DNA from 3 places in the Paenibacillus sp. 1-8 genome. Region 2 is predicted to be linked to each of the others. Evidence: riboswitches for the same ligand, from Rfam matches in the RefSeq annotation. Region 2 holds a riboswitch; each other region holds the start of a gene.
The links. Region 2 has a riboswitch for glycine ahead of AC0WRU_RS18980 (alanine/glycine:cation symporter family protein). Riboswitches for the same ligand answer to the same signal wherever they lie in the genome.

Region 1 (7,222 bases), 1.8 Mb from region 2:
GTGTGGTCAAAGCCAAGGATGCGGATCTCGATCTGCCTTGGGGAGCCGAGGTTATTCTGGAAGGTGAAGTATTAGCGGGTGAGCGTGAGTTTGAAGGTCCATTCGGTGAATTTACAGGTCACTATTCCGGCGGCCGCGCAATGCCAGTCATTCAGATTAATCGTATATATCACCGCAAACAGCCTATCTTTGAGCATTTGTACATCGGAATGCCTTGGACGGAAACGGATTATATGATCGGTGTGAATACAAGTGTACCGTTGTTTCAACAGCTCAAGGATGCATTTCCTAATGAAATTGTAGCCGTTAATGCTATGTATACGCATGGGCTGGTCGCTATTATTTCCACAAAAACCCGTTATGGCGGCTTTGCGAAGGCTGTGGGGATGCGTGCGCTAACGACTCCGCATGGATTGGGATATTGCAAGCTGGTGATTGTGGTAGATGAGGATGTCGATCCGTTCAATCTGCCGCAGGTCATGTGGGCTTTATCCACCAAGCTGCATCCGAAGCATGATGCTGTCATTGTGCCGGGCCTGTCAATTTTACCGCTTGACCCTGGCTCTGATCCGGCAGGCATGACGCACAAAATGATATTGGATGCGACGACACCTGTAGCACCGGATATTAGAGGCCATTATTCGCAGCCGCTCGATTCTCCGCTGGGTGTAGCGGAATGGGAAAAAAAGCTGAGCCAAATGCTTCGTTAAATATTTTTGAAAATATAGAAAGATTAAAGGAGTGCTGACAGATGCATATTTGTCCCCGTTGTGAATCTAATCGTTCGGAGGTTGTTACCCGTTCGCCAGTGAAAGGCGCCTGGGAGGTCTTGCTGTGTCCTGTATGTATGTTCACATGGCGCACCTCGGAACCGGATAGCATTACTGATCCGGCAAAGTATAAATCGGCGTTCAAGGTGAACCCCCAAGATATTCCGAATGCCGCCCATGTCCCTCCTATTCCAGAGAGGGTACAGGGACGTTCGTAAGCAGCCGTAAATTATGGTACTTTGAAGATATAGGCCAAATGTAAAGGGGAGTATACTTCATGCAGACACCAAGGATCGGTAAGGAGCTGTTCTCGCTGCTGGATGGCAAGAGGCTGGAAAACAAGCAGCATGAAGCGATGATGCTGCTGACGGTCACGGAGGACCAGTGGCCGCACATTGCAATGGTTAGCGTGGGCGAGGTTGTAGCGCTGGACGAGGGAAATCTGCGTCTGGCACTGTGGCCGGGCACGACTACGACGGGCAACATGATTCGTACCGGAAAGGCGACGCTCGCGGTGTTCATCGGCGGGAAGGCGCATTATGTCCGATTGTCGCTGGAACACCTGTCGGCTTTGCTGGGGGCCAAGCATGTACGCGAGCGTTTTGCGGCACGGGTTTTCGCAGCCAGAGAGGATTCTGCTCAATATGCGGATATCTTGACAGGTGTCACGGTTCGTCTCAAGGAGCCGGAATCGGTGATCAATCGCTGGAAAGAAACGGTGGCCGAGCTGTTAATGTAAAATTCAGTAGTTAATAAGGACCAAATTTTCTTTAAAGCCTAAACTATTCTTTTCCACATGTCGACATAAAACGTAGGTATAAGGATTTTGCGAAATCCTTAATTTTAAGTTTCGAAATGGGAGGGAATTAGATTTTGAAGAATAGATGGTCCGGTTTCTTGGCGTTGGTCATCCTGATCTCAAGTTTTACATCATACGCAGGGTTTGCATCCGCAGCTGATCCGGTGCTTTCCAAGATTGTCCTTTCCTCTAACGAGGTAACTGTGCAGCAGGGAGATACGGCTGCGTTGACGGCTACGGCTATTTATGCCGATGGGACGACTTCAAATGTAACTGTAAGCACGGATTGGAAAAGTGATAATACTGCTATTGCTACGGTATATAACGGTACGGTTTCAGGTAAGGGCGAAGGGGAAGCAACTGTGGTTGCGACCTATAAAGATAAGATACAATCGGTTCAGGTACATGTAACGAAAAAGGTTAAGGCACTGACATCCAGTGTGCAGAGCCTGAGCTTGCGTTCAAGCGGTACAGGACAGGTCGATCTGACAGCGACTTACAGTGATAACACGACAACTCAGGTATCGGGTGATGCGACTTGGACTTCGGATAATCAAAAGGTAGCAACCGTTGTTAACGGATTGGTGACCGCTCAGGGAGCAGGTACAGCCAATATTAAAGCCGTATACGGTCAACAGACGGTAACGATTGCTGTACAGGTAGAACAGGTTAAGCGTCTGGAAGTCAGTTCACCAGAAGTTTCCCTTTTGTTGAAGGATACCGAGAAGGTTAAACTGACCGCGACCTTCCCTGATGGAACGGTGCAGGATGTTACAGAGTCCGCCGATTGGAGCTCAAGCAATGCAGCCGTGGCGGATATACTGAAAGGCACGATTACGGGCTACAGCGCGGGTAAAGCGACGATTACCGGTAAATACGGTACGATGTCTGCTACCATTTCGGTGGATGTGGATCAAACGAATAAGCTGAAAGCCAGCGAATCCAATATTTTTCTCCGTTTGGATGAATCCAAAAAAGTACAGGTTTCTGCGGTGTACCCTGATGGAACGGTAACGGATGTCTCGGATAAAGCTACATGGTCCACAAGCGACGAAAAAATTGCGACGGTGACCAAAGGAACGATTATGGCGATTGGAGCGGGTTCGGCTACGGTGACCGCGAAGTATGGCGATAAGACGGTTTCGATTAAGGCAGATGTGGAAACGTCCAGATATCTGGATTTGAGCGAGGACAAGCTGAGCCTGAATGCCAAGGAATCCAAGAAGCTCAAGCTAACCGCGACGTACGTAACAGGTACGGAAGAAGATATCACGGATAAGGCAGAATGGAAATCCAGCAATGAAGATATTGCTTTTGTTAGCAAGGGTGAAGTAACGGGCTATAAAACAGGTGAGGCTACGATCACTGCTTCTTATGGCGGCAAAACAGTCACAGCGACGGTATCTGTGAATGTGCCTGGTGATCTGGCATTGTCCTCCAAAACGGCAACGATTGATATTAATGAGGACTATGTTGCGACTCTGACTGCTACCTATGCAGATGGTCGTAAGGAAGATGTTACACAGGATGCAGAATGGACTTCAAGTGCGGAAGATGTTGCTTCGGTATCCAAAGGTACAATTACAGGTAAAGCAGCGGGTAAGGCGGTTGTTACAGCCACTTATAATGGCAAAAAGCTGACCATTAATGTACAAGTCGGTCTCGTAGACCGTTTGGAAACAGACACACGCGTGATTGCGCTTGGTGCCCAGGAAACGAAGCAGTTGAAAGTAGCAGGCGTCAAGAGTGGCGGTACAAAAGCAGATGTAACCAAGGATGCCACCTGGACTACCAGCAATGTGAAAGTGGTTGAGGTTAGCGAGGGCTTGATCAAAGCGAATGGCAGTGGTAAGGCTACTGTTACAGCTTCTTATGGCAAGCAAAGCATTACATTTACAGTAGAAGTGGATGTGGCGCAACAGATTGAGGCGGATGCTATCGCGTTATCGCTTAAATCCGGAGATCAAAAAACCATCGCAATTGTGGTCAAATCCAGTGATGGCAAAGAAAAAGACGTTACGGCCCAAGCCGAATGGAAAACGCTCAATTATAAGGTAGCTACGGTCAAAAAGGGCCAGGTTACCGCAGTAAGCTACGGTAAAACCAATATTCAGGCGAAGTTTGGCGGGAAATATATCACCGTACCGGTGGATGTCGATACGCTTAAATATTTGCAAACTGACGAAGTCTCGCTGAATTTGAAAGCAGGACAGATAGCTAAGGTTACGGCTACAGCTACGTATAAGGATGAGTCGGAGAAGGATGTATCCAAGCCGGCTGTCTGGTCCTCGTCCCGAATTATTGTTGCTACGGTTAAAGACGGCAGCATTAAGGCACAGGGTAAAGGTAAAGCTGTCATTACGGTGAAATATGCAGGTAAAACAACGAAGGTACTGGTGAACGTTCAGTAAAAAAAAGGGGTGTCCCAAAAGCCATGGAAATGGCAATGGGGCGCCCCTTTGCTTTAGAGAATGATATTCGTTGGCACTCAGATGGACGCTTCGCGAACGGACCGTTGTTCCAATCGCTGTTGTGACCAGCGAGAAAAGCTTCTGCAATCCTTCTAAAATCAAAAAAAACCGTTCTTTGATAAAATGGAAGTGTCGAGCAACCTTTTCACCTTTATGTGGCTGGACAGACGGCAGCTTCTCTCCCGATCTACATGCGGGAGGAGGTTTACCGCTTAGAAGCTACGACTTATCCTTCTTGGCTGGTATGTTGCGTGTAAGCGACTCCGTCAGACGCTTGCCGGTCGGCGTTTGGGCCAGGCCGCCTTTGGCGGTCTCGCGGTGCTTGGACGGCATCGCGCTGCCGACTTCGAGCATCACGTCGATGACTTCGTCAGACGGGATGGCGCTGCGCACACCCGCCAGAGCCATATCCGCAGCGGCAAGCGCGGTCACGGCTCCCAGCCCGTTGCGCACGATGCAAGGAATCTCCACGAGCCCGGCGACGGGGTCGCAAATCAGGCCGAGCGTGTTCTTGAGCGCGAGGCCCACTGCATGAATGGCCTGTTCTGGCGTACCGCCGCGCAGCTCGACCATAGCGCCTGCAGCCATCCCGATGGCTGAGCCAATCTCGGCCTGACAGCCTCCCTCCGCACCGGAGATAAAGGAATTGTTGGCGATAACGTAGCCAATCGCTCCAGCGGCGAACAGTCCGCGCACCATATGCTCGTCATCCCAGCCAAACCGCTCCTGCGCGCTGATGAACACGCCGGGGATGACCCCGCATGAACCCGCGGTAGGCGTGGCAACAATGCGACCCATGGACGCATTGACCTCCGACACGGAGAGGGCGTACGCCATGGCGAGTGCCGAGGCATCGCCGGAGCAGGTTTCCCCTGCGCGCAAATATTCCGCCAGGCGCTTGCCGTCGCCGCCCGTCAATCCGCTGCGGGATACGGTGTCCTGTGTTTGCCCGCGATGAACGGCTTCCTTCATGACTTCATAATAATCAGCCATTTGTCGGAAGATTTCTTCCTCCGGTGTGTTCGTTTCTTGTACCTGTTCCTTGATCATCAGGCGCCCAATCGTAGTGGATTCCTTGGCGCACAAGGCACCTAATTCATGCAGATGGCTAAACCGCATCGGATTCAGCTCCTTTTTTCAAATTAATCATTTTGATTTCATACATATGAGGCAAAGCCCGCAGCTCGGCAATTAATTCAGCCGGAGCGGGGCTATCGGTTTCAATAGCAGTGAGCGCTTCGCCATCCCGGCCTTTGCGATCCACGTGCATGTAGGCAATGTTAATGTTAGCTGCACCCAGCGCCGAAGTCACCGCGCCCAATGTTCCGGGCTTATCCGAGTGAAGAAGCACCAGCGTAGGCAGCTCTCCGGTCAGATTGACCCGGAACTTGTTAAGCTGCTGGACATGAATGCTGCCGCCGCCGATGGAGGAGCCTAGCAGCGTGCGCTGTTCTTCACCCTTCCATAGCTCGAAGCGGACCGTGTTCGGATGGGGGGCGGGCAGTCCGCTGACAGCGAACTCTACTTCCATCCCGGCTTGCTCTGCACATTGCTCCGCATCCGGAATCCGGTGGTCGTCTGTATCGTAATTCAGCAGTCCGGCAATGAGTGCCAGGTCTGTGCCGTGTCCCTTGTACGTATCGGCAAATGAGCCGTACAGCGTCAGGCGGGCACGGTCAGGTTGCGTACCAAGCCAGTGTCGGGCAACGCGTGCGAGCCGCACTGCGCCTGCGGTATGCGAGCTGGAGGGTCCAGTCATAGCCGGACCGATAATGGAAAATACATCTTTGAAACGCATGGTGTGGCCCCCTGTATGTTTGAATACCATAGTATATGGTGTTGCCGCGCCCTTGCGCGGGTGTGACAGTTTCTAATGCTAACGCAGCATGTAAGCACAAAAAAGGACAGGATAAGGAAATTTCCCTTATCTCTGTCCTCGTTACCTGAGAGTTTCGTGCGGTGTACTACCGCCTTACCCCTTGGGTGGCTTGCGCTCTCTCCAGAGTTGCGTCAGATGGCGATACATGGACCTGAGAGATTATCCGCCAGCCGGGTGCTGGCGTCTTGCTCCTTCGGTGCCGCCGGGATGTGCTTCCCGGACAGACTCTCCCGTCATCTTCATTCGCGTATACCGTTCAACATTTCCTCCTAAGCGTAATGTATGCCATGCCCGGTGTCAATCACAGGTTGAAATTTTACATAATCAGGTACCTTCTCAATAAAAAAGATTAAATTTTACATAATTATGGATGAAAACAGGAAGGAATTAGAAGGTTGATAGCTAATCTGATAGAGGACAAGCTAATTTATGGAATAATGGGAGGGACATTTACGTATGGTAAAAGGTTTCCGGTTCACAGGTTCACGCTTAAAAGGAATGCTGCATCTGGCGGCAATCGTATCACTGCTGGTAGGACTCTTCGTTCCATTCGGCCAGGTCAAGGCAGAGGGCGCGTTGACGGTAGCGGAAGCGCTTCAGCGTCAAAGCAGCGGAGGTACGGTGACGGTAGAAGGCTACGTCGTAGGACATGCCACCGGATCGAAAACGGCTAATTTCTCTGCCCCGTTTGCAAACGATTTTAACGTACTGATTGCGGATCAGGCGAGTGAACGTAATACGTCTAATCTGTTAAATGTACAACTGACATCCGCGTATAGAGGAGCATTCGGGCTGTCAGGCCATCCTGAGCTGATCGGCAGTAAAATTCGCGTGACGGGTGCGCTCGGTGCCTATAACAATTTTGGCGGCGTGAAAAGCCCAAGCGCTGTGGAGCTGGTAAGCGGAAGCGAGCCTGGAAATCCTGGTGATCCGGGCGAACCTGATCCTGGTACCCCGGGTCAACCCGGTACGACATTACCGGATGGAAAAGGCAAAAAAGTACTGTTTGATAATACGCACGCACAGACAGCCGGAGCAGCAGATTGGGTTATTGATGGAGCCTTTTCCGATTTTGCGGGCGGACTGCGTAATGCAGGTTTTACCGTGGACCCGTTGAACCGTTCCATTCCTTTTACCTATGGAGAGCAGGCTATAACGTATGACAAGCTGCGTCCATACGATGTGTTCATCATTGGTGAAGCCAATGTTGCCTTTAAGGCATCCGAGCAGGCCGCACTGGTGCAATACGTGAAGAATGGAGGCAGCATTTTCTTCATTTCTGACCACTATAACGCTGACCGAA
Region 2 (7,222 bases):
AGCATGGTGTCCTCTATGGCGCAGAAATCTCGACGAACGGCTACTATTTGTCCCGTGAACGATTTGAGCAGCTGTTGGACTGGCGTGTGGAACGATTCATGGTTACGCTGGACGGCAGCGAGGAAGTCCACGATGCACGACGCGGGCTGCATGGCGGAGGCGGTACATTCCGTCGTATCGTCGATAATCTTCTTTCTTTAAAAGACGTACAACGACCGTTTGAGATTAATTTGCGCGTTAACTTCGATAACAGTAACCTGGAGGCCGTCACTGACTTTATCCCGCAGCTTACGGAATGGTTTGCAGATGATCCCCGATTTAAAGTATTTTTCCGGCCTGTCGGCTGTATGGGGGGCGAAAATGATCTGAATTTGTCCGTATGCGACGACCGTACGAAAGACCGTAAAATATGGGAGTTTAACGAAGCAGCCATTGCACAGGGATTGACTGTCAGCTCCTTTATCTCGGATATCCTGCTCCCTACAGGAGCCATATGCTATGCAGCCAAGCCCAATTCCCTGATTGTCGGATCAGACGGAAAGCTGTACAAATGCTCAGTCGCCATAGATCAGGAAAACAATCAGTTGGGCCAGATTCACGGGGACGGGAGCATGGAGCTGGATCTCGATAAAATGGCACTGTGGACCACTTCAGGTGAAGAAACGGACGCAAAGTGCCAAGCCTGCTTTTTCCGACCTGCCTGTCAGGGGAATCATTGCCCCCTGTACCGGATGCGCACAGGGAACCGCCCTTGCTCCTATGAAAAACGGCAGATCAAGCGAACCTTGCGTACGCTGTGGCTGCAATCCCAATCGGAGGAGGTGAAATAACATGAAGATTATTCGTCCTGCTGTACGACCTACAGCGATTACAACTGGCCGTCTGTCCAAATCTGTACCCGGCAATTTGAGCTAATCCTAAAGTAAGCTAAGTACACATATCTATAGAGCATCCCCCAGCTTCATCCTGCTCTATAACGTAAAAAGGGAGTGCCCTCCCAGCCTGTAATGGCTGAGGGACACTCCCTTTTCGTTGTTTCTTTACGAGCTGACTGTTTGTCCTTTTTCTTCTATGTCTATGGCTGCTCCTGCACTGGCACCTGCGAGTATTCCCTTTTTCTTGTTGGGATACAGGGAATCCATATAGGTACGGGTCTCAGCAACTACAATTCCCGACAAGCCAAGCAGTGCAATCAAGTTCGGGAAGGCCATCATGGCGTTAAAGATATCTGCCAGTAACCAGATCGCATCCAGCTTAATAAACGCACCTCCGGCAACCAGTGCAATGAACAGATAACGGTACGGCTTAATCCATTTGACACCCAGCAAATATTCAACACAACGTTCTCCATAGTAGTTCCAGCCAAGCATGGTGGTGAACGCGAACATAATCAGAATGATTGTGAGCAGTTCCGCACCAAGCGGGAATGCGCTGGAGAAAGCTTGCTGCGTCATCAAGCCCGCATCGGTAGGACCGCTCCATACGCCGCTAACCAGCAACGTCAACCCGGTCATCACGCAAATAATCATCGTATCTATAAAGACACCTGTCATGGAAATCAACCCCTGCTCCGCAGGCCATTTGGTTTTGGCGGCTGCGGCTGCAATCGGTGCGCTTCCCAATCCGGCCTCATTGGCAAAAATCCCTCTGGCTACCCCGCTGCGCATCGCCAGCATAATTGTAGCCCCGGCAAATCCACCCGTCGCAGATGTCGTGGAAAATGCCGAATGCAGCACAAGCGCGAGTGCGGCAGGAATCTGATCGGCGAACCGAATCAGTACGATCATACAGATCAGCACGTACAAGCCTGTTTTGAAGGGAACGACTTTGGTCGATACCTTGGCAATGCTTTTGAGCCCTCCAATGGTAACGAGTCCCGTAAGGGTAGCAATGATCAATGCCGTTACAATCGGCGGAACACCAAAGCTGTTTTCGGTCGAGGATACAATCGCTTTGACCTGCGGAAATGTTCCAATCCCGAACAACGCCACCAGCATTCCGGAAAAGGCGAACAGCATCGCCAGTGGTTTAAAGCGGCGTCCAAGCCCTTTTTCAATATAATACATCGGGCCGCCGGAAAATTGTCCATTCCGATCCTTCACCCGGTATTTTACCGCAAGCACACCTTCCGCATATTTCGTCGCCATCCCGAAAAAGGCTGCAACAACCATCCAGAACAGGGCACCCGGTCCGCCCAGTTTTATCGCTGTCGCGACGCCGACAATACTTCCTGTACCTACTGTAGCCGCCAGCGCCGTACTCAGGGCCGCAAAGCTGCTGACATCCCCGCTACCTTCATTCGGGGCCTTGCCGATCAGCTTGATCGCCAGAGGCAGGCAAAAGACCTGCAACATTTTCAAACGTATGGTCAGCCACAGACCTGTTCCCATGACGAGAATGATCAGAGGGGCACCCCATATCCAACTGCTAATCGTTTCTAATACATGTACCAAATTCATTTCAACCCGCTCCTCCAGCATATTAAAAAACAAAAAAGAGTCAAATCCGCTGATTCGACTCCTGGAGAGGTTAAAGGCACGAAAAAATACAACCATCTTGTGCAGAATTCAGCCACTAACAGCTCATAAAAAAGCCTAGGGCATACCCTGTCACAGGTTATTCGCGTCTCTGTCCTTTTGCCTGAGAGTTTAAGCAGATGATATCTGCGGTGCACCTTCGGCGCCCAATTAAGGGTCTCTCCAGAGTTCTGTCCGTTTACGGTCCCGCTTGTTGCTGTTATCAGCCCAAGCACCTGAGAGTTTTGCCCCTTCGGTCGGAACTTACGTTCCATCTCCCGCAAACATCAACCAGACATATGAAATTGTTTTTTATTATACAGAAAACTTTCAGCTTTTTACAAGTGAAAAATTTGTGAAGTCGTTTCAAGGCTGTTTAAAGTCGTTTTCCAATATTTAGATTGTCAGCAAAATCTCCTCAATCGTGGCAAAAGTACAACCAGATATCATCTGCCCTATGTTCAGATCAGAGACACCTTTCAAGTATCGAGAGTGTTCACACGCCAAGTGAGGGAGGCATGGAAACGGCCTAAAGCTTAGCTTTACGATATCGCAAGTATTTCCAGAATAATACCACATCATAAGAACTGTTTTTTTGAAATGCATTGACAGATGATATAAAATGGACGTAATGCCCTCATAAGCATCCTAAGCGTTGTAACGCGTTTCATATCAAGTATTTTTCTTATGTGAGGAGAAGCATCATGTCGAATCTTGATCAAATTGCCAAACTGGCTGGCTTTTCCAAAGCTACGGTATCCAGAGTGTTAAACAATTCCCCCCATGTGAGCCAGGAAACAAGAAGCAAAATTTTAAAAATCATGCAGGAGCTGGATTACGTTCCCAACCGGAACGCCATTTCCTTATCCAAAGGTCAGACCCTTCAAATTGGCATTATCACTTCAACCATTAATGAAATTGTTCTCGCATTTCTGAACAGCTTTGTAGAGGTGGCGGGCCAGTACGAATTTCAAACGATTATTTATACTTCCGGAGAAGACAAGAAGAAAGAGCTTCTGGCCTTCGAAGATCTGAAAAGAAAAAGAGTTGATGCGTTAGTTATCATTTCCTGTGTAAATGATACCGATTTGTTAAGCACTTATTGCAAGTATGGCCCGATTGTGTCATGGCAACGAATGGATCATACCGATATTCGCTCCGTCGCCATGGACCAGTATGAAGGATATATGCTAGCGCTAAAACACTTGATACAAAAAGGCTATACTCGTATAGCCAATGCCTTTGGCCGCCCACGCAGTATCAACACCCACAGCAGACAACGAGCCTATGCGTATATTATGGAGCAGCACAATCTTCCTGTATTGCAGCATTGGAATTATTCTTCCATCTATAACATCCGTGACGGTGAACAGGTGGTGCGTGATTTGTTACAGTATCGGGACGAATTCCCACAGGCTATTCTATGCTCCAACGATTATGTGGCGGTTGGTATCATCTGCGAAGCCCGTAGACAACTGCTGAACGTGCCGGAAGATCTGGCGATTGTCGGGTTTGATAATACGGAACTTGCGCATACTATGGGCATTACGACCATCCAGAACCCGATTGCAGCTCAGGCACAAAATGCTTTTTACATGCTTTCCCCTCAGCTCGTAGGTCACCAAATGGAGCTGCACCCCCTGCAATACAGCCTCATTGAACGCACGACTACATAGAGTAACGCTTAACTGAGGGGTTAGGCGAAAGGACCTGTGTTTGTAATGTTTTTTGTCGAATAAGAATAAAATATGTTGAAATCGCTTTTTTTTGTGCTACAATAGCACTATATCGAAGGATTGTGACCGGTGATGCGGGCAATGCCTGAGTTCAATTGAGTGCTATTGCTAACAATAGTGTTGAATTGTGCTTGGGCATTTTTTATTGGTAAAGGATGGGAGGGGGGAACTTCAATGATTATTGAGAAGGTGCTCAATAACAACGTCCTGTTGACTAAAAATGATAAAGGCAAAGAGGTCATCGTAATGGGAAGAGGCATTTCCTTCAAAAAGGTGGCTGGCGACCAAGTCGATGATCATAAAATAGATAAAATCTTCATATTAAATGAAAACGAGTTCACAGCCAAATTAACGGAGCTGCTGAACGATATTCCCGTATCCCATCTGGAGGTCGTTAATGAAATTGTGACCCATGCAACGCAAGTGCTGGATACAGAATTAAGCGACAATATTTATTTAACGCTGACCGATCATATTCATTTTGCCATACAGCGGCAAGAAAAGGGGCTGGCGCTCCAAAACGCGATGCTGTACGATATTAAACGCTTTTACAAGAAAGAATTTGAGGTTGGGCTGGATGCTCTGCAAAAAATTGAAGATACGCTCGGAGTAAAGCTGGGCGAAGACGAAGCGGGATTTATCGCATTGCATATGGTGAACGCTCGAATCGACGGTAACGAAATGAAATCTACGCTAAAAATGACGGAAATCGTTCAGCATATATTGAATATTATTACGTATCATTACGGTATTGTGCTGGATGAGTCCTCCTTTAGCTATTCGAGATTTTTGACACATTTGCAATATTTTGCGATGCGGGTGATTCGTAAAGAGGTCATTCACAGCGGCGAAGAATTTTTGTACAACCAGGTGAAGCAGACGTATACCGAAGCTTTCGCCTGTGCGCAAAAAATCAATGAGTATTTGGAAAAAACATACGACCAATATTTAAGCAAGGACGAATATGTGTATCTGACCATTCATATTCATCGAGTGACGGAGCGAAATAATATCACGGAGTAACAGGCAAGTAAACTTCATAATTTCATCGTATAAGGATTGTGACTGGTAAGGCAGGCAAAACCTAAACTGATGGCGAAATCGGACGTTCTTCTTTAAGGAGAGGACGTGTCCCTTTCGCTACGAGTTTAGGTTTTTCTTGTTTATAAGGTTAAAAAATTGCACGCCGGCGCATCTTTTTAACCTTGTAAACGGTAAATCCTATCCATACCAAGAATAACCTATAAGGAGTTCTGAACATGAGTGATAAAGAGCTATCCAAAAAAATAGTGACCCTCGTTGGCGGCGAAGAGAATGTCAATTCGGTATTCCATTGCGCTACACGCTTGAGATTTAAATTAAAGGATCGTACAAAAGCAGACAAAGCTGCATTGGAAGCAACGCCCGGTGTCATTACGGTGGTTGAAAGCAGCGGCCAGTTTCAAGTTGTTATCGGCAACAATGTAGGTCAAGTATTCGAACATATGATGGCAGAAACGAATTTGCAGGATGCCGAAAATGTAGGTGAGAAAAAGGAAGAGTCTTCCGAAAAAACGAACTTTCTTGGTAAAGCCGTCGATATCATTTCCAGCATTTTTTCTCCTCTCTTGGGCGCACTTGCTGGAGCTGGTTTGCTTAAAGGGATTCTGGCATTAATTTTGTCACTCCATTGGATTGATAAAACAAGCGGTACGTATCTGATTCTGAACGCCGCTTCGGACAGCGTATTTTATTTCCTGCCCGTATTTCTGGCTTTTACATCGTCACGTAAATTTAAGACAAATGCCTTTGTATCGGTCGCAGTTGCCGGAGCACTCGTCTACCCGGATGTTATTGCAGCGGTGGACAATCCGGCCAAACTGGCTTTTCTCGGCATTCCCATCATTCTGATTAAATACAGTTCCAGTGTCATCCCGATTATTCTCGCGGTGTGGGTACAGTCTTATGTAGAACGATGGTTTAATTCCTTTATCCATCAATCGGTTAAAAATATTATCGTACCGATGCTATCCCTGCTAGTCGTTGTGCCATTGACGTTTTTGGCCTTTGGTCCCGTAGGGAACCTGATCAGCCAAGGCTTGGCAAGCGGTTTTACATGGGTATACAATTTAAGCCCGTTGATCGCTGGTGCTGTTGCCGGGGCGTTCTGGCAAGTATTTGTTATTTTCGGTGTACATTGGGGCTTCGTTCCTATCATGCTGTCCAATATCGCAACCTTGGGCTATGACACGATGCTTCCGATGCTTACAGCAGCTGTACTTTCTCAGGCTGGTGCAACATTGGGCGTATTCCTGAAATCCCGAAATACTCAAATGAAGGCTTTGGCAGGTTCCTCTACGCTGGCGGCTGTTTTTGGGATTACAGAACCAACGATTTATGGCGTAACTTTAAAATTGAAAAAGCCATTCATTTATGCTTGTATTTCCGGTGGTATTGGCGGGGCTATTATCGCTTCCGGCGGAGCGACTGCAAAATCCTTCTCCCTGCCTAGTTTGTTGGCATTGCCTACTTATTTTGGATCTGGATTCTTGTGGGTTGTCATCGGCTTGCTCGTTGCCTTTGTACTTGCAATGGTGCTAGTTATGGTTGTGGGCTTTGATGATCCAAAAGAAGAAACTGCCAAAGCAGCACCAACACCAGAGAAGAAAGAAACTATGATTGAGAAGGAAATTCTCGTAAGTCCGCTGCAAGGTAAAGTACTGCCACTCGAAGAATCTTCTGATGTCGCTTTTGCCTCAGGGGCCATGGGTAAAGGAATTCTGATTGAACCTACAGAGGGCGTACTGACTTCTCCTGTAGACGGAACGATTACGACGGTATTCCCGACCGGACATGCTATCGGTATTACTTCCAATGACGGAGCAGAAATTCTGATCCATATTGGGGTCAATACGGTGAAGCTGAAAGGACAATTTTTTGACAAGCGCGTAAAAGAAGGCGACGTGGTTACACAGGGACAGCTGTTGCTCG
Region 3 (7,222 bases), 170 kb from region 2:
AAAGCTAAGATCAGAGACGAGCAGCTTAATGCTGACTATGCACTGAACGAAGTAGCTACACAGTTTATTTCCATGTTCGAAAACATGAAAAGTGCTTATTTGCAAGAACGCGCATCGGACATGCGTGATGTAACCAAGCGGATCCTGAATCACCTGCTTGGTGTTCATTTTGTCAGTCCTGCAGAAATTGCCGAAGAAACGATTGTACTTGCAGAAGATTTGACACCTTCCGACACAGCTCAGCTGAATCGCGAATTTGTTAAAGGTTTTGCAACCAACATCGGCGGACGTACTTCGCACTCGGCTATTATGGCTCGTTCACTTGAAATTCCTGCGGTTGTAGGAACGAAAAATATATTGTCCCAAGCTAAAAGCGGCGATTTGATTATCGTCGATGGTCTGGATGGTCACGTATTTGTGAACCCTTCCGAAGAGATCGTTGCGGAATACCAAGCTAAACAGGTGGCATACGACAAGCAACGCGAAGAGTGGCGCAAGCTGCGCGGCGAAGCTACAGTTTCCGTCGATGGTGTGCATGTCGAGCTGGCAGCCAATATCGGTACGCCTAACGATGTAGCTGGCGTTCTGGATAACGGTGGCGAAGGCGTTGGCCTGTATCGTACTGAATTCTTGTACATGGGACGCGATAAGCTTCCATCCGAAGAAGTACAGTACACAGCATACAAAACCGTTCTGGAAAGAATGGAAGGCAAACCGGTTGTAGTTCGCACGTTGGACATCGGTGGCGACAAAGAGCTTCCTTATCTGGATCTGCCGAAGGAAATGAATCCATTCCTCGGATTCCGTGCTATTCGTCTGTGTCTGGATCGTCAGGATATTTTCCGTACTCAATTGCGCGCTTTGCTGCGGGCAAGTGTACACGGTAACCTGCGGATCATGTTCCCGATGATTGCTACACTGAACGAATTCCGTGAATCCAAAGCTGTGCTGCTGGAGGAAAAGGAAAAGTTGGTAGCCGAGGGTGTAGCCGTATCTGAAGAAATTCAGTTGGGCATCATGGTAGAAATTCCTTCTACAGCGGTATTGGCTGACCAATTCGCAAAAGAAGTTGATTTCTTCAGTATCGGTACGAACGATCTGATTCAATACACAATGGCAGCGGATCGCATGAATGAGCGGGTTTCTTACCTGTATCAACCATATAACCCATCCATTCTGCGTCTGGTGAAAATGGTTATTGATGCAGCTCACCGTGAAGGACGTTGGGCAGGTATGTGCGGCGAAATGGCAGGGGATACAACAGCAATTCCATTGCTGCTGGGTCTGGGACTCGATGAGTTCAGCATGAGTGCTACTTCCATTCTGCCAGCACGCAGTCAAATTTCGAAATTGTCCCGCGCAGACATGGAGAAACTGGCTGCAAAAGCTTTAGACATGCAAACAGCCGAGCAGGTTGTTGAATTGGTTCAAAGTATTGAAGGTTAAGAAAGGGTATTACATTTTCAAAGGTTATATCTTTTTCCAACAAAAATTGCTGTCTACATACAGCGGCCGGTACCTAACAGATACCGGCTTTTTTGTATGCCTAGAGTTGGAGTTTGCTTTTAGCTGCATGAGCAATTCAATATCGGCTTGCGAGCTGCGGTTGCTTCGTCCAGTCGCGTGACCGGAGTGGTATATGGAGCATTTAGCACCAATTCAGGCGTTTCCTCCGCTTCCCGCGAAATTTGAATCATGGTGTCGATGAAGGCATCAAGCGTCTCCTTGCTTTCCGTTTCTGTCGGCTCGATCATGATACATTCCTCTACATTCAGCGGGAAATAAATCGTAGGCGGATGGTAGCCGAAATCGAGCAATCGTTTGGCAACATCAAGCGTACGCACTCCGAATTTCTTCAAGCCGCGCCCGGACATCACAAATTCATGCTTGCAATACCCCGGATAAGGGATGTCAAAATGAGGAGCCAATCGATGCATCATATAATTGGCATTAAGTACGGCACATTCGGATGCTCTCTTCAAGCCGTCAGGGCCGTAGCTGCGGATATAGGCATAGGCACGGACGAGAATGCCGAAGTTGCCGTAAAAGGCTTTGACCCGTCCAATGGAATCTCCCTGCTCCCGGTCCCAGCGGTACATACCCTGCGGATCACGCACGACAAGCGGCTTTGGTAAATACGGAATGAGCCGCTGCTTTACCCCGACAGGTCCCGCGCCGGGACCGCCCCCGCCATGTGGGGTACTCATCGTTTTGTGCAAATTGAGATGCACCACGTCAAAGCCCATATCCCCGGGGCGGGTGATCCCCATAATGGCATTGGAGTTCGCGCCGTCATAGTAGAGCAGGCCACCCGCTTCATGCACAATTGCGGCAATGTCAGCGATTTGCTTCTCGAACAGCCCGAGCGTGTTCGGGTTGGTCAGCATAAGCGCAGCGGTGTCGTTGCCTACGGCTTGACGCAGCGCGTCCAGATCCACCAGCCCCTGCGGTGTGGAGGGGAGGGTGATCGTTTCGAAGCCTGCCACAGCGGCGCTGGCGGGGTTCGTTCCGTGCGAGGAATCCGGCACGAGCACCTTGGTTCGCCGCTCACCACGTGCTTCGTGGTAGGAGCGGATCATCATCAGCCCGGTCCATTCGCCATGGGCGCCCGCAGCGGGCTGAAGGGTGACGGCATCCATGCCGGTTAACGCGGCCAGATCGTTTTGAAGCGTATGGAGTAGCGCCATGGCTCCCTGGATGCTGTCCTCTGGCTGGTACGGATGGATTTTGGCGAAGCCTGCATAACGGGCGACATCCTCGTTTACCTTGGGGTTATATTTCATCGTACAGGAGCCGAGCGGATAAAATCCGTTGTCCACGCCAAAATTGCGCCGTGACAGGGCGGTATAATGTCGAATAACGTCTACTTCGTATACCTCGGGCAATGCCGCAGGCTCGCTGCGCTGCGCATAATCCGGCAAAAGCTCTGCCACCGGACGGCGGGGAACATCGCATTCGGGCAGAGAATAGGCGATACGGCCCGGTCTGCTCAATTCAAAAATGAGCGCCTGATCATGCTCTTTCATCTGGTTTCGACTGGATTCGACTTCTGGATTCGGTGTACCCTGATCTAGTCCGGTAGTGTATGTCATAGCAATCCCCCCAAGGTGTGCACGAATTGGTCGATCTCTTCCTTTGTTCGTTGCTCTGTCACGGCAATCAGCATGTGACCTGCATATTCCTCATAATCCCGCCCTAAATCGTAGCCGCCGATAAATCCGGCAGCAAGCAGTCCGGCTTGCAGTTTATTCATATCGGTACCCTCAGGTAACCGCAGGGCAAACTCGTTAAAGGTGGGTGCAGTAAAGGAGGCAGTCACGCCCTTCAAGCCGAGTAGTTTCTCCAATGCGTAACGGCTTTTGTGCAAGTTTAGCTCGGCTACCTCCGCGATGCCCTGTCGACCCATGACGGACAAATACACAGAGGCGGATAAGGCGAGCAACGCCTGATTGGAGCATATGTTAGAGGTGGCCTTTTCCCGGCGGATATGCTGCTCCCGTGCCTGCAAGGTCAGCACGAAGCCGCGTTTACCGTTGCGATCTGTGGTCTGGCCCACTATACGTCCGGGGATACGGCGCATATGCGCCTGAGAAACGGCAAAGTAACCACAGGTTGGGCCACCGAGGGAGGAGGAGATGCCGAGCGGCTGCGCGTCTCCTACGACAATATCCGCGCCCTGCTTACCGGGCGCTTCCAGCAGGCCCAGCGCCAGCGGATTGGCGCTGACAACCATAAGACCCTTGTGGGCATGGATCAGGTCAGCCATCGGCTTCAGATTTTCCACGGCCCCGAAAAAATTAGGGCTTTGGACCAAAACTGCCGCCGTCTGCTCTGATATGGCCGCCGTTAATGCCTTCACGTCAGTTACACCATCTGCACAGTCGATCTCCACGACATCCAAATCCAGCCCGCGTGCATAGGCCGCCAACACCTGACGTGCCTCCGGATGGACGGTCCGCGATACGATAAGCTGCTTGCGGCGGGTGGCAGCGGCAGCCAATGAGCCTGCTTCTGCCAGCGCAGTCGCTCCGTCGTACATGCTGGCATTGGCTACAGCCATGCCTGTTAATTCGCATATATACGATTGAAATTCGAAGATGGCTTGCAGCTCGCCCTGGCTTACCTCTGGCTGATAGGGGGTGTAGGCTGTATAAAATTCCGAGCGTGAAGTGATATGCTGGATGACGGATGGAATATGATGATCGTAAATCCCTGCGCCGAGAAAGCTGGCGTGCGTGTCTGTATTGGCATTTTGCCCGGCCAGTCCTGATAAGTGGCGGGTTAAGGCTCTTTCGTCTAACTGAGAAGACAGGGGCAGCTCCCCCTTATACCGGATCACCTCAGGAATATCGCTGAATAAATCGTCGATGGACGATGCGCCGACCACGCGCAGCATTTCAGCTTGATCCTGCTCGGTCATAGGAAGATAACGATGCTGTTTCATTGGGTCTGGCTCCTTTCAACCAACAAGATCGTAAAAACGTAAAACGATTAATAAATGATTGCCAACTGGGCAGCGGTTAGTAACGGATCACGATAGTTATAGTAAGACGAGCGTTTAAATCAGTGTGGACGTTTATAAAAGGGTGCTGCTACCACCTCGGCGCGCAGGCGCTTGCCACGAATCTCGACCTCCAGCGACGTGGATAGGGAACTGAAGCGGCTGTCCACCAGAGCCAAACCCAGATTACGTTTTAAGGTGGGCGATTGGGTTCCAGTTGTGACCTCGCCGATTTGCTGTCCTTCCGCGAACACGGGGTAATGAGCACGCGGGATGCCACGGTCAAGCATTTCCAGCCCGATCAGCTTGCGCGGAATGCCTTGTTCTTTCTGGCGTTGCAGAGCCTCTCTGCCGATAAAATCTCCCTTATTCAGCTTGACGAAGAAGCCTAAACCAGCTTCCAGCGGTGAAATCGTGGCGGACAGCTCCTGTCCGTACAGCGGCAGCCGCGCCTCGAAGCGCAGTGTATCCCGGGCTCCAAGTCCAGCGGGAACCAGACCATACGGCTCACCGATGCGAAGCAATCCGTCCCACACTGCCGGTGCATTCGCAGCAGGCACATAAAATTCAAAGCCGTCTTCCCCCGTGTATCCGGTGCGGGAGACGAGCGCTTTTGCTCCGAACAATTGCACATCCTCGCTGAATCGGAAGGAGGCCAGCTTTGTAATGTCCGTGTCTGTCACGGCTGCGGCAATACGCGCAGCCTCAGGTCCTTGCAACGCCAGCAGTGCCACCGCATCTGATACGTTTTCCAGATGAACGGATGCAGGCGCATGGCGAAGCAGCCAATCCCAATCCTTATCGATGTTGGAGGCATTCACAACAAGCATGTAACGCTCCGGCCCTTTGTAGTAGACAAGCAGGTCGTCTACTACACCTCCATCCGGGTAACACAGGAGTGAATATTGGGCCTTGCCCGGCTCCAATTGGCTGACATCGTTCGTCGTCACCTGTTGCAGAAATGCTTCGGCTTCCTGGCCCTCGATCAAGAATTCACCCATATGCGATACATCGAATAATCCCGCACGTTGCCGGACGGCCTCGTGTTCCTTTTGAATGCCACTGAACTGTACAGGCAGCTCCCAGCCGCCAAAATCAATGCAACGAACCCCCGACAGCGTGCTGTAGGATGAATGCAGTGGCGTTTTTCGCAAATTAGTCATTTTTCCACTCCTATCCGGTGTGATCGGCTAAACAAAAAAGACAGGCCGAAAAAAACGTATGAACGGCAGTCCACACACTTTTTTTCAGCTCTGTCCTTGATACCTGAGAGTTACCCCGGCGTGTACCGGGTTTCCCCTTGGGTGATCCGCCTGTATAGCGAATGCTCTCCAGAGATGCGTCCGGCAGAGGTCCTTTTGCCTGAGAGATTCACCTGCGGTGCAGGTTTACTCCTTCGGCGCTGCCTCTGATCAGCTATACGTCATCCGGTCCTGCCGGTAACAGCTTGATCCGACTCGCTTGCTGCCTTGTTTTACAGGTGGCAACAGCGATGCGAGTGTTGGCAGTCTCTCCCTCCACGTTCATCCGCGTTTCCAATTATCGGGTGTTGCCAAAAGCACTTGTTATAACCCATTAATACGCAAATTTATTTGAAATGTCAACAAAAATGTCATGAAAAATATTATTAAAAACATTTTATTCATAAATAAGGATATGTAAGCGTTTGTTATAATCTGTCGTATTTTTAGTTAGAAAGATATATGGAGTAATGAGAAATATTTTTGTTAGTATTATTGACATGATAGTTCTAGTTGTCATAATCTTAACCTGTCATAGACGGGTAGGGAAACGATGTAATCCATATGAAAGCGAGGCGGAGCAGGATGAGTGAAGTGAAGCAGCAATTGTGGTACACGGAAGAACATGAATGGGTTCAGCGTACAAAGGATGGAACGGTACGAATCGGTATTACGGACTTTGCACAGCATCAACTGGGCGATATCGTTTTTGTGGAGCTGCCTGGGGAGGGAGCAGCGATTGAGCAGGGGACGGAAATTGGTACTATTGAATCGGTAAAGACAGTATCCGACTTGTTCGCTCCAGTAACGGGAACGGTGTTGAAGGTGAATGAAGCGTTGGAAAGTACGCCTGAGCTGGTGAACGAATCTCCCTACGAAAAAGGCTGGATGATCGAAGTGAAGATTGGGGAAGATCTGGAGGAAGCACTAAGCAAGCTGCTGTCTGCGGATCAGTACGAGCAGTTGACTGCCAATGAGTAATAATGGGGCAAAGTAGATTAAATAACTGAATAAGGGCGGTGTTTGTCCGCTTGATTTTGTATAAAAATAGTCGCGATGAATTGGCATAGCGGCTATTTTTTGCTGTCTTTTTTGCGAGCGTAATTACGTGTTTTCCTTTTGTTTAGAGGATGGATTTCGTACATAAATTGTACCTATGATGCTCCGCTCCTGCTGCTCGATGAGCCTACCAGCAATTTGGGCTATCCTGATTTTTTGGCGGTTTTTAACATGCATGTGAAGGGATAAAGGGAATTATTTAGGGTGCTTGGAGGGCTGCTGCTGTAGCCTGTTCATAGTTTTGTCATAAAATGGAGTGTGCGTGTGAAATGAAAGCAGCATCCGTATTTGAAATCATCCGACTTTTCAAGCTTGTCTTATTTTGATAGCCTAGTAGGTAAGGATTTCTGTGAAATCCTGAGGTATATTGACAAGTCGTAAACATCATAAATGATGGATGAACAGAGGCTGAAAGCCGATG

Region 1: it holds a riboswitch for glycine, as region 2 does, so the genes downstream of both, sdaAB (L-serine ammonia-lyase, iron-sulfur-dependent subunit beta) here and AC0WRU_RS18980 (alanine/glycine:cation symporter family protein) in region 2, are expected to answer to the same signal.
Region 3: it holds a riboswitch for glycine, as region 2 does, so the genes downstream of both, gcvT (glycine cleavage system aminomethyltransferase GcvT) here and AC0WRU_RS18980 (alanine/glycine:cation symporter family protein) in region 2, are expected to answer to the same signal.

The regions. Positions count from the first base shown of each region.
Region 1 is NZ_CM149995.1:529,115-536,336, forward strand. It holds gene AC0WRU_RS02460 (non-oxidative hydroxyarylic acid decarboxylases subunit C) at 1-710, shown strand, start outside; gene AC0WRU_RS02465 (non-oxidative hydroxyarylic acid decarboxylases subunit D) at 752-988, shown strand; gene AC0WRU_RS02470 (pyridoxamine 5'-phosphate oxidase family protein) at 1,048-1,509, shown strand; gene AC0WRU_RS02475 (Ig-like domain-containing protein) at 1,644-3,980, shown strand; gene sdaAA (L-serine ammonia-lyase, iron-sulfur-dependent, subunit alpha) at 4,260-5,159, opposite strand; gene sdaAB (L-serine ammonia-lyase, iron-sulfur-dependent subunit beta) at 5,149-5,838, opposite strand; glycine riboswitch at 6,049-6,162, opposite strand; gene AC0WRU_RS02490 (DUF6359 domain-containing protein) at 6,376-7,222, shown strand, end outside.
Region 2 is NZ_CM149995.1:4,142,328-4,149,549, forward strand. It holds gene AC0WRU_RS18975 (radical SAM protein) at 1-830, shown strand, start outside; gene AC0WRU_RS18980 (alanine/glycine:cation symporter family protein) at 1,041-2,459, opposite strand; glycine riboswitch at 2,619-2,713, opposite strand; glycine riboswitch at 2,731-2,807, opposite strand; gene AC0WRU_RS18985 (LacI family DNA-binding transcriptional regulator) at 3,221-4,192, shown strand; gene licT (BglG family transcription antiterminator LicT) at 4,427-5,275, shown strand; gene AC0WRU_RS18995 (beta-glucoside-specific PTS transporter subunit IIABC) at 5,512-7,222, shown strand, end outside.
Region 3 is NZ_CM149995.1:3,968,774-3,975,995, reverse strand. It holds gene ptsP (phosphoenolpyruvate--protein phosphotransferase) at 1-1,446, shown strand, start outside; gene gcvPB (aminomethyl-transferring glycine dehydrogenase subunit GcvPB) at 1,566-3,026, opposite strand; gene gcvPA (aminomethyl-transferring glycine dehydrogenase subunit GcvPA) at 3,089-4,444, opposite strand; gene gcvT (glycine cleavage system aminomethyltransferase GcvT) at 4,564-5,664, opposite strand; glycine riboswitch at 5,745-5,841, opposite strand; glycine riboswitch at 5,842-6,028, opposite strand; gene gcvH (glycine cleavage system protein GcvH) at 6,328-6,723, shown strand.